2 linked regions of the Bryobacter aggregatus MPL3 genome follow. The protein of the gene in region 2 interacts with the protein of the main gene of each other region in a pairwise test. Links are inferred from orthologs where the notes say so. Each region holds a gene or a part of one and is shown on either strand. Other genes may lie near its edges.

The links.
Region 1: the proteins of M017_RS0104295 (region 2) and M017_RS0124525 interact in binary tests that used the Escherichia coli proteins (3 or more experiments, as listed by UniProt). The link is inferred for Bryobacter aggregatus MPL3 from one-to-one orthologs.

The regions. Positions count from the first base shown.
Region 1 is NZ_JNIF01000004.1:1,105,061-1,109,698, forward strand. Bases 1,685-4,638 are described here. They hold M017_RS0124525 (Nramp family divalent metal transporter), read left to right. Parts: upstream 1,685-2,214; coding sequence 2,215-4,062; downstream 4,063-4,638. Other genes in these bases: M017_RS0124520 (PQQ-dependent sugar dehydrogenase), read left to right, coding at 1,685-2,181; M017_RS0124530 (hypothetical protein), read right to left, coding at 4,059-4,638; M017_RS0124535 (hypothetical protein), read right to left, coding at 4,637-4,638. Also shown: M017_RS0124515 (DUF1552 domain-containing protein), read left to right, coding at 1-945; more of M017_RS0124520, read left to right, coding at 1,021-1,684. UniProt on the Escherichia coli protein: H(+)-stimulated, divalent metal cation uptake system. Involved in manganese and iron uptake. Can also transport cadmium, cobalt, zinc and to a lesser extent nickel and copper. Involved in response to reactive oxygen.
Region 2 is NZ_JNIF01000003.1:853,042-859,319, forward strand. Bases 1,374-4,281 are described here. They hold M017_RS0104295 (nucleotide exchange factor GrpE), read left to right. Parts: upstream 1,374-2,525; coding sequence 2,526-3,038; downstream 3,039-4,281. Other genes in these bases: hrcA (heat-inducible transcriptional repressor HrcA), read left to right, coding at 1,440-2,486; dnaJ (molecular chaperone DnaJ), read left to right, coding at 3,067-4,197; M017_RS0104305 (M81 family metallopeptidase), read right to left, coding at 4,201-4,281. Also shown: more of M017_RS0104305, read right to left, coding at 4,282-5,658; M017_RS0104310 (MFS transporter), read left to right, coding at 5,741-6,278. UniProt on the Escherichia coli protein: Participates actively in the response to hyperosmotic and heat shock by preventing the aggregation of stress-denatured proteins, in association with DnaK and GrpE. It is the nucleotide exchange factor for DnaK and may function as a thermosensor.

The DNA of each region.
Region 1 (4,638 bases), on a different replicon or contig from region 2:
GTGCTGTCGCAGCAGATCGGAAGCCAGACCGCGGTGCCGAGCCTGGTGTTGGGCATCGAACCGAATGAGCTGCGTCTCGAAGACGGCTTGTCGATGATCTATGGCTCGTGCTTATCCTGGGCAACGAGTACGAAACCGGCCACGAAGGAAATCTATCCGGCCCGCACCTTTGATCTCCTGGTGGGGGATGGCAGCGGACGGCAGTTGGACCGTAGCATTCTCGATGAGGTACTGCAGGAAGCACATGGTCTCGAACCGAAGATCAGCCGCAATGACAAACAGAAGTTAGGCGAGTATCTGGAATCGATTCGGGACATCGAGAAACGCATTGAGCGAGCCTCGAAGGAAGAACGGCTGGAAGGCTGGCGTCCCACGCTGACCAAACCGAATATGCCCCGTCCGGCAGACGGCCTGCCGCAGGATGTTCCGGCGCACATGAAGTTGATGATGGACCTGACCGTGTTGGCATTCCAGATGGACAAGACGCGTGTCGCCACCTGCATGTTGAACAACGATCTGTCGCAGATGAACTTCAAGTTCCTCGAAGGGGTCAAGGGCGCCCTGCATCTGGATCTCACTCACAACGGCAAGGCTCCCGCCGCCGAGGCGATGTATCTGAAGACGAATCAGTTCCACATCGCTCAGTTTGCTTATCTGGTGGACCGGATGAAGAAGATCGACGAAGGCGGCCAATCGCTGCTCGACAGCTCGATGCTGATGCTCTGCTCCAACCTCTTTGACGGTGACACTCATAGCGCCGATCAGATGCCGATTCTCCTTGCGGGCAAGGGCGGCGGCTCACTGAAGACTGGCCGCGTACTCGACTATCTCGACAAGGAAAACGACCAGCGCCGTGCTTGCAGCCTCTACCTCTCGCTGATGGACCGGATGGGCGTCAAGCTCGACAAATTTGGCGATAGCGACAAGCGCCTGACCAACCTCTAACCCACCTCACCGCGGCGCTGGAAGCTTCCGGCGCCGCGGTGGCATGATACACTTTCGCTTCCCCTCATTCTTCATATGCGTAAACTCTCGCTCTCTTTTTCCTTAGCCCTGGCCCTTTCTGCCGCTGACCAGAAGGTCCAATTGCCGGCTCCCTTCGCTACTCCGTCGGCAACGAATCCTCCCAAGTTGATCCCCCAGCCGGAAGGCCGCAAACTCAACGCTCCGGCCGGTTTTACCGTGGAAGAGTATGCCAGCGGCTTCTCCAAACCGCGCATTTTGCTGGAGGTCGCTCCTGGCACGGTGCTGGTTTCAGAAAGCACAGCCAAGGGAAGTGTGATCGCACTGACCAACAACGGCAAAGATCACAAGGCGATCCTGACCGATCTCGATCGGCCCTTTACGCTCGCCGTCTTCAAGGGGTATCTGTATGTCTCTGAAGCCGAATCGATCAAGCGCTATCCCTTCGATGCAAAGAAGCTCAGCGTCGGTCCGGGCCAAGAGATCATTTCGCTGAAGGGCTATGGCAAGGGCCATTGGACGCGTTCGATTGCCTTCGATGAAAAGGCAAACAAGATTCTGGTTGGCGTGGGTTCCGGATCGAATGTCGACACCGGCGATCCGAAAGATCGCGCCGCCATCAACTCGTACAATCTGGACGGCAGCGGCCACGAAATCTTTGCAAGCGGCTTGCGCAATCCTGTCTCACTCCGCAAGAATCCTGTTACCGGCAAGTTCTGGGTGTCCGTACAGGAACGCGATGGACTGGGCGACGATCTGGTTCCGGACTTTCTCACCGAAGTGAAGCCCGGCGCTTTCTACGGCTGGCCCTACGCATATATCGGCCAGAATGAAGAGCCGCGCCATAAGGGCGAAGCACCTGAAATGGTGAAGAAGTCAGTGGAGCCGGATCTGGTGATCGGCGCTCACGTCTCCGCGATGGACTTCCTTTTCTATACCGGCAAGCAGTTCCCGGCAAAGTACAAGAACGGGATCTTCCTGGCAGAGCGCGGCTCGGGCAATCGCGCCACCCGCGTCGGCTACAAGATCGTATTCTTCCCCTTTCAGAATGGCAAGCCCGCAGGCCCGGCAGAAGACTTTGTCAGCGGCTGGATGCTCGACGCGAAAGAGCGCGAGGTCTGGGGACGGCCCGTGGGCTTGGCCCAATTGAGCGACGGAAGCCTTTTGGTGTCCGAAGATGGCAACAACAAAATCTGGCGAATCCGTTTCGGAAAATAGTTGTAAACTATAGTTAACTCGTAAGAGCTACCTATGATTCAAGGCGACCCCGCCTCCCGCTCTCTCGCGGAAGTTCATTCCAGTGTTCATGTGCGCCAGATTGGATTCTGGCGCCGCATGCTGGCCTTTTCCGGACCGGCCTACCTCGTCAGCGTTGGCTACATGGACCCGGGCAACTGGGCCACCGACCTCGAAGGTGGCGCACGCTTCGGCTACCACCTCCTCTGGGTTTTGGTGATGTCCAACCTGATGGCGGTGTTACTGCAGACCCTTTGCGCCCGCCTGGGAATCGTCCGCGGCCGCGACCTGGCGCAAGCTTGTCGCGAGAGCTATCCGCCCGTCATCAACTACGCGCTTTGGATTCTCTGCGAATTAGCGATTGCGGCTTGCGATCTGGCGGAAGTCATCGGCGCGGCGATCGCACTGAATCTCCTCTTCCATCTCCCCCTCCTCTACGGCGTCCTGATCACCAGCTTCGATACTCTGCTGATCCTATGGCTGACTCGCTATGGCATCCGGATCATTGAGAGCGTCGTCCTCGTCCTCATCGCGACGATTGGCGGATGCTTTGCCATCGAGATCTTCCTTGCGAAGCCAGATATCGGCGAGATGGCCAGTGGCCTGATTCCCCGTCTGAATCGAGACAGCCTCTATGTCGCCATCGGCATTCTGGGGGCGACCGTGATGCCGCATAACCTGTACCTGCATTCGGCTCTGGTGCAGACACGGCGGATTGGCAAGAGCGTCGAGGAAAAGCGTGAAGCCTGCCGCTTCAATCTGATCGATAGCACCCTCGCACTGAACCTAGCGCTGCTGGTCAATGCGGGCATCCTCATCCTTTCGGCAAGCACCTTCTTCAAGCATGGCCAGGAAGTGAAAGAGATTCAGCAGGCCTATCAATTGCTGACGCCCTTGCTCGGCACAGGGATGGCGAGTGTGCTCTTTGCAGTGGCTCTGCTTTGCGCTGGGCAGTCCTCCACCATCACTGGCACCATGGCCGGCCAGATCGTCATGGAAGGCTTCGTTAACATTCGCATGCAGGCCTGGTTGCGTCGCCTGGTGACGCGCCTGATTGCAATCATCCCCGCCATCATCACGATCGTAATTGCCGGAGAAGAATCCACCTATCAACTGTTGATCTTCAGTCAGGTGGTGCTGAGTCTGCAGTTGCCCTTCGCAATCATTCCGCTCATTCATTTCACCTCCGACCAGAAGCGGATGGGCGAGTTTGCCAATGCCCGTTGGGTACAGTTGCTGGCCTGGGTGACGGCAGCAATTATTGTCGCGCTGAATCTGCAACTGGCCTGGGAAACGCTGGAGGCCTTCGGGGCCTGGGTGTGGCTGCTGGTGCTGCCGATTCTGGGCTTGCTCCTCTATGTGACCGCTTCGCCTTGGATTCCGAAGCTGGCACAGACACGAGTGACCGGCATCTTGCCGGAGCCCGAGATTCTTGCCTTTGAGGCGCCCAAGTACGAATTGATCCTGGTGCCGCTCGACCACTCCGATCGCGACCGGTTTGCGCTCGGCCACGCAAGCGCGCTTGCCCGCCAGCATGGAGCCCGGCTGCTGCTGCTCCATATTGAAGAGGGTGTGACCAGTCAGGTGTATGGGGACTTGAGCGAGACGGCTGAGGTGGAAGAGGGGAGTCATTACCTCACGCGCATCGTTGGAAAACTGAAGGAGCAAGGCATTGAGGCCGAAGCCTCTGTCGTGCACCGGAAAAGCCCGCGCCAGGCCATCATCGAAGCGGCCCGCGCCGCTTCGCCATCCCTGATTATCATGGCGGCCCATGGCCATGCGGGCATCAAAGATCTCATCTTTGGCTCTACGATCAATGCGGTGCGTCATGAGGTGGCGGCGCCGGTCTTGATCGTTCGTTAAACTCCACCCCGGTAGCCACGGCTGAGCCGGGAACGGATCTCGTCAGGGGTATACGGCTGAGGAAGCTTCTGGGCTGGTTTCTCTTTCGGCGCATGTACGACGCTTATTCCATGGTCCGCCTGGATGCTGCTGAGGAGCTTGGCGATACGCATGGCTTCCTGCTGCTCCCGGCCCATCGCCATTGTGATCACCAGTGCGAGAGAAGCCATGTCGTCGCCACTCAGGACCTCCATCGCGTTCAAAATCTGACTGCCGATCGTGGGCGTAGGCGGTGCAGCCGCGTGAGCCGCAATCCGCAGGACTGCGTTGTGCTCGAGAGACTGACGGAACTCAGGACCGTTCGGAGGAGCGGCAGAAGGATGATAGGAACCTTTTGCCGTGAGGTTGATAAAGTCAGCCAGATAGATTCGTTGGATGTCCTCCCGTCGAGGTGGCATGATGACACCATCAATGTCCGGAAAGCGGCGAAGAAGCAGATCCCACACGACATCGCTCTTGGTTAAATCCTCACGGCCATGCGCATGCTCGCGAAACAAATCAAGAACCAGGCGAATGAGCACTTCAGAAGAGATCTTC
Region 2 (6,278 bases):
GCCAGTATTCAATGCAGCCTCCCAGTTGAGCCGGGAGATTTCACACCAAACTTGGCACACCGCCTACGAACTCTTTACGCCCAATAATTCCGAACAACGCTTGCTGCCTACGTATTACCGCGGCTGCTGGCACGTAGTTAGCCGCAGCTTCTTCCACCGGTACCGTCATTATCGTTCCGGTCGAAAGGACTTTACACACCGAAGTGCTTCGTCGTCCACGCGGCGTCGCTGCATCAGAGTTTCCTCCATTGTGCAAGATTCCCCACTGCTGCCTCCCGTAGGAGTCTGGCCCGTGTTTCAGTGCCAGTGTGGCCGTGTGCCCTCTCAGGCCGGCTACCGATCGTCGCCATGGTGGGCCTTTACCCCGCCATCTAGCTAATCGGCCGCGGGCTCCTCTCTCAGCGCATTGCTGCTTTCTCCTCTCGGACTTATGCGGTATTAGCTCAGGTTTCCCCGAGTTATTCCCCACTAAGAGGTGGATACCCACGTGTTACTCACCCGTACGCCGCTTTACTCAGGTATTGCTACCCTTTCTCGCTCGACTTGCATGTGTTAGGCGCGCCGCCAGCGTTGATTCTGAGCCGGGATCAAACTCTCGTTTAATCTCGGATTGTTGTTTTGGAATGACCCTCTTGCGAGGATCAAGGTCGCAACTACTTGAACTCAATACTTGACGAAAATAACTGTTTGTTACTGTTCTTATCTTTTAGACTTGCGTCCAACCAGATTGTCAAAGATCTGCCCATGCGTGCCGGACCCGAAGATCACGACTCTGCCATGGCGGCCTCGAAAGGCGTTCAGATGACTACACAAGAACTTGCGCTCTCTTTCATCCATCTAAAAATTGTAAAAAACTGTTTTGACGAGATAACTTCTTTAAGGTGCAACCACTACCAGGATTCACCCGATGGCCGTACGAACTTGTGACTTCGTTCTCGCAGCGGATCTTTTCAGACCAACAAGCTGCTTCCCGCTCTGTCGTTCGCTTATCTCTTTTGTCCGGCCATTCAGTAGTCTACTTGATTCGACTACCATTTAGCAAGTTTTATTTGCTTCGCTCTGCTTTCGTGCCGCTCTTGCGCCCACTCGCTTCGCTTTCGTTAGTCTAACATTTCAGACTTTCGTTTGCAAGAACTTTTTTTTCGCTCTTGCCAGCTCAGCTCCAGGTCGCTTTCGCTTCCACTCTTGCTTTTGCGTGCTCTTATTTACTTGTCTTAGCTGCTTTGCTTTCCGTGCCGCACTCGCGCGCACCGCATCGCATGAATAGAACTGTAACATCCGCAAGCAGGGCTGGCAAGCGCTCTCCCCTGCATTTCTAGCTAAGATGCTGATTTCAAAGGAAGATAAACTTCATACTTTTCCGTCATGGACCGCGATGCCATCCCTTCTCTTCCCGAGAGTGCGCTAAAATCGGACAGGAGCGACCCACACACCTATATATGGCGCCTCAGATCCAGCCCCCGAGCGGCAAACGAAGACAGATCCTGCACGCCATTGTCGAGGCCTACCTCGAATCTGGGGAAGCAGTCTCGTCTTCTGCGATTGCGCAGCGCAGTTTCCCTGGCGCCTCCCCTTCTCCGGCAACCGTACGGAATGCCATGGCGGAGCTGGCCGAATTGGGCCTCCTCACACAGCCACATACTTCAGCCGGCCGCATCCCAACTGCGGCGGCCATTCAGTTCTACGTCAGTTCCCTCACGCAAGTGCGGCCGAATCCCGCAGAAGTCTCTAAGCTGCAGCAGCAGTTCCAGGCGATTCATTCGGTTCCTGATCGGGTCGAAGAGGGCTCCCATATGCTCACCGGCCTGACACAGAACGTCGCCATCACAGCGGCGCTGCCCCCGGCAAGTCAGCTTCTCCACCAGGTGGAGTTGCTTGCACTGGCGGCGCGGCAGGTCCTCATGGTTGTGATTACCTCCGATCAGAACGTCCGCAATCAGGTCATCACGCTCGATCACGATCTCAGCAGCGACGAGCTCGCTGAGATTCGCAACTACATCAATTACGAATTCGCGGGCCTCTCTCTCGCAGAGGCCCGCCGCGCGCTCACCGAACGGCTCCAGGACGATCGCAATCAATATCGCGCCCTGCTGCGGCGCGTCGAGCTCTTCCATGCGCGCGGTCTCTTCGATAACGGAGTCGGGCCGCGGGTTTTCCTCGATGGAGCCGCGTATCTTGTCGGGCTCGACCTGCATCTCACCAAAGAGAGGATGCGGGAGCTTTTTCAGGCGCTGGAGCAAAAGCAACAGATTCTACGGCTGCTCGATCAGTTCCTGCAGGGCTCCTCGAAGATTCCCGCGATCCAGGTGGGCTTAGGAGAGGCGCATCCGGCGCTCCGGGATTTCACTCTGATTGGGGTCCAGGTGCCGCTGGCCGGAGGCATGTCCGCTCGCGTCGCCGTCCTCGGCCCGTTAAGATTGAATTATCAACGTACGATCGCGGCAGTGATGCAGGTGGGCCAAGCGCTCGCACAATCTGCCGACTGATCGCATGCGACAAACCGTAAGAAGAAGAAGGAAAGCACTATGACGGAGTCGACTTTCGACGCTGCCAATCCAGAACCTGTAGAAACCTCGCTCACCACCACTCTCGAGCAGGAGATTGCTCGTCTGGAGACGGAGCGACAGGATCTGATCCGGCTCGCACAGAGCCGCCAGGCGGAGTTTGAGAACTACCGCCGCCGCTCGGAACGGGAACGCCAGGAAACCATCGACGTCGCCACTAGCGATGTCGTCAACAAGCTGCTCCCCATCTTTGACGATTTCGAACGCGCCCTTTTGATCCAGACCGCCGATGCGAGCTATGCAAAAGGCATCGAACTGATCCATGGGCGTCTCAAGGAGACACTCACGAAGCTGGGCCTGGAGCCAATCGATGCGATTGGCACCATTTTCGACCCAAATCTCCACCACGGCATTGACCTTGTTGAAACAGACGAGGCCGAAGACCAGACCATTCTCGCCGAGCTCCAAAGGGGCTATCACTTCCGAGGCCGCCTCTTACGCCCTGCTATGGTGCGTGTTGCGGTGAAGAAGTAGAAAGCAGAAGTAAACAGAACGAGTGCCAGTGACGAAACGTGACTATTACGAAATCCTAGGGGTGGAGCGTACCGCGGACGACGGCGTACTGAAGTCTTCCTACCGCAAGCTTGCCATGAAGTATCACCCCGACCGCAATCCTGGGGACCAAGAAGCGGAGGAGCGATTCAAGGAAGCCGCCGAGGCCTATGGCGTATTAACCGATGCCCAGAAGCGAGCAGCATACGATCGTTACGGGCACCAGGGCGTGTCGGGGATGGGCGGTGGAACCAGTTCCGGCTTTGACCCCAACCAGTTCACCGACCTCAACGATATCTTCGGTGACTTCTTCGGAGATTTCTTTGGCGGCGCCAAGCGCGGCGGAGGCGGCTCCAGCCGCGCCCGCCGTGGCGAAGACCTCCGCTACGATCTGGAGATCGAATTTGAAGATGCCGTTCGCGGCACCTCGGTCGATATTCAGATTCCCAAGCTCGATCTTTGTACCCGTTGCGAAGGCAGCGGCGCAGAGAAGGAAGATGGACTCACCACTTGCCCCAGTTGCCGTGGGCGTGGCGAGCAGCTCTTCCAACAGGGCTTCATGACCATCCGCCGCACTTGCGGCACCTGCAATGGCCGTGGACAGATCATTCGCCGGCCCTGCAAGGAATGCAAGGGCGAAGGCCGCATCCGCAGCGAGAAGAAGCTAAAGGTCAACATCCCGGCCGGTGTCGATACCGGAACGCAGCTCCGGCTGAATTCGGAAGGCCAGGCCAGCCCCAACGGCGGCCCCAATGGCGATCTCTACGTCGTGCTCAGCGTCAAGGAGCACTCGGTGTTTGAGCGCCAGGATTACGATCTGCACTGCACCGTGCCCGTCAATATCGCACAGGCAACGCTCGGCACCGAGGTGGAGATTCCCACCTTTGAGGGCATTGAGTCGGTGAAGGTGCCCGAAGGCACGCAGCCCGGCACCCAGCTCCGGCTGAAGAATCGCGGTGTGCCGCGGGTCAACGCCTCGGGCCGCGGCGATTTGTTCATCCATGTGGAAGTTCACATTCCAACGAAGCTGAGTCGCGAACAGCGCAAGGTCTTTGAACAGTTGCGCGAAACGCTTCCCGCCCCTGGCGAAGAGGACGACAAGGGCGGATTCTTCGGCAAAGTCAAAGAACTCTTCCAGTAAGAGTTAGAGTCCCCAGAGCGCCGGTGCGCGATGAAAGGTGAACCTTGATGGGTTTGCCGTCGTTGCGCCCGGCGTATCCACCATCACAATCTGCTTCGCAATCCCCCGATAGGCCGCTACCGGCGCCACCGTTCCCTTCACTGTCAGAATCCGCATCCGTTCCGGATAAATCCCACAACTCACCAATTGATGAATCGAGTTCGGGCTCGAGCGTTCTGCCGTCAGCAAAAGCAGATTCGGCAGTTCAGGCGTGGATCCCTCCAGCGCCACAACCGCCGCATGGCCGAGGCTCCAGAACCTGGTTCCGCCATGACGCACTTCAGGCTCGACATAGCGGCCGGCGTGCAACGACACCACATGTCCCTTCACCCCGATCGGAACCCCATGCATCGTGTCTGTCTTCCCGCCCACAAACATCGCAAAAGCACCATCAATCCCGACGCGTTTCGCCTCCGCCACCGCTTCCGGATCATAGAGCGTCACCACAAAACCACTTGCCTCCTGGGCCAGCAATTGCTCGAACAGGAAGGTAGCATCTCCTGCCGCGCCGCCGCCGATGTTGTCGCCCACATCAAACAGGGCCACCGGAAACTCCGTCGCCGACAGAGCATCGCGTACAGCTTTTGCGGCATCCGGCAAATCAAAATGCAAACTCTCGTGAGCCGCCCACATCTGCTCGCTCAGCCGTTGCGCTTCCCGCGCCGCCCGCTCGCCGTCGCCATCCGCAATCACCACCACCGAAGGCCCCAGGAACGGCACATCGTTATACTGGTAGCCGCCGACAACGCTCACCGCCAGAATCCCCGGCTCGCGCTCTAAGGCGATACTCGCCTCCGTGATCGCCTGCAGTGGCGGGCGATAGGTGTTCTGGTGCACGATATTCCAAAGCATCGGCGGCTTCACCATCCGCTGTACCGGACGCACTGCGCCGCTCAGCATGTCCGCAAGGATTCGAGCGGCCCGCTCGCCCCGTTCCTTCGTATCGAGATGCGGATTCTGCTGGTACACCACAAGCGCATCGCAGAGTTCAAGGAGCCCTGGAGGCAGATTGGCGTGGAAATCATGCGTCACCACCAAGGGAACAGCAGGGCCGATTTCATGGCGCACCCGCCGCACGATCTCTTCATCCGCATGAGGAAAGCCTTCCGCAAACATTGCGCCATGCAAGGCCAGATACACGGCATCAAAGCTCGCTCCGTGCAGCGCCTGGACAATCTCCCCAGCAAGTTGCTCAAAGCTGGCCCGCTCGACAGGCCCACTCGGCGTCGCCCCGCCATGCAGCAATGGCAGGATTTCCATCCCGCGCCCCAGAGACTCTTCAATGAATCCTGCCACCTCAGTCGAAGAGTTCTTCCAACGCTCCACCTCCCGCGGTAGAAAGTGAAAGTCCTCATAGCGAGTCTTCCGGGAATGGAAGGAGTTCGACTCATGCATCAGACAGGCAACCGCGACGCGTGGCATAGGCTTTTCGACAGACTATCAAATTTCTCTACTGAAATTAATGTTTTTGATAGGAAACTCCTTTAGGCTGGAGAGAACCCTCATGCCCTACCGGCATCGTGTCCTCGCACTTCTCTTCGCGCTCGTGGTGGTCATGTATCTGGACCGCCTCGCCATTGGCGTCGCCGGACCGCGCATGCAGGACGAGTTGCAGATCAGTCCCAGTCAGTGGGGGTGGGTGATGGGCTTCTTCACCCTGGGGTATGCGGGATTCGAACTCCCGGCCGGGATTCTGGCCGATCGCAAGGGCCCGCGTGCCGTACTCTCGCGCATCGTTCTATGGTGGAGCGCCTTCACGGCTCTTACAGGTACAGTCACCAGCCTAGGGCCGCTGTTGGCCGTGCGCTTCCTCTTCGGAGCCGGTGAAGCAGGTGCCTTCCCCAGTTGCGCCAGTACCATCGCCCGCTGGATTCCGCCACAAGAACGCGCCCGCGCTACGAGTGTCTTCTGGATTGGCGCGACGGCAGGCGGCATCCTGACACCGCTTCTGGTCGTCCCCCTCCAGCAAGCTTATGGCTGGCGTGTCTCGTTCTATCTCTTCGCCATTCTGGGGATCGTCTGGGCGGCCGTCTGGCTCTGCT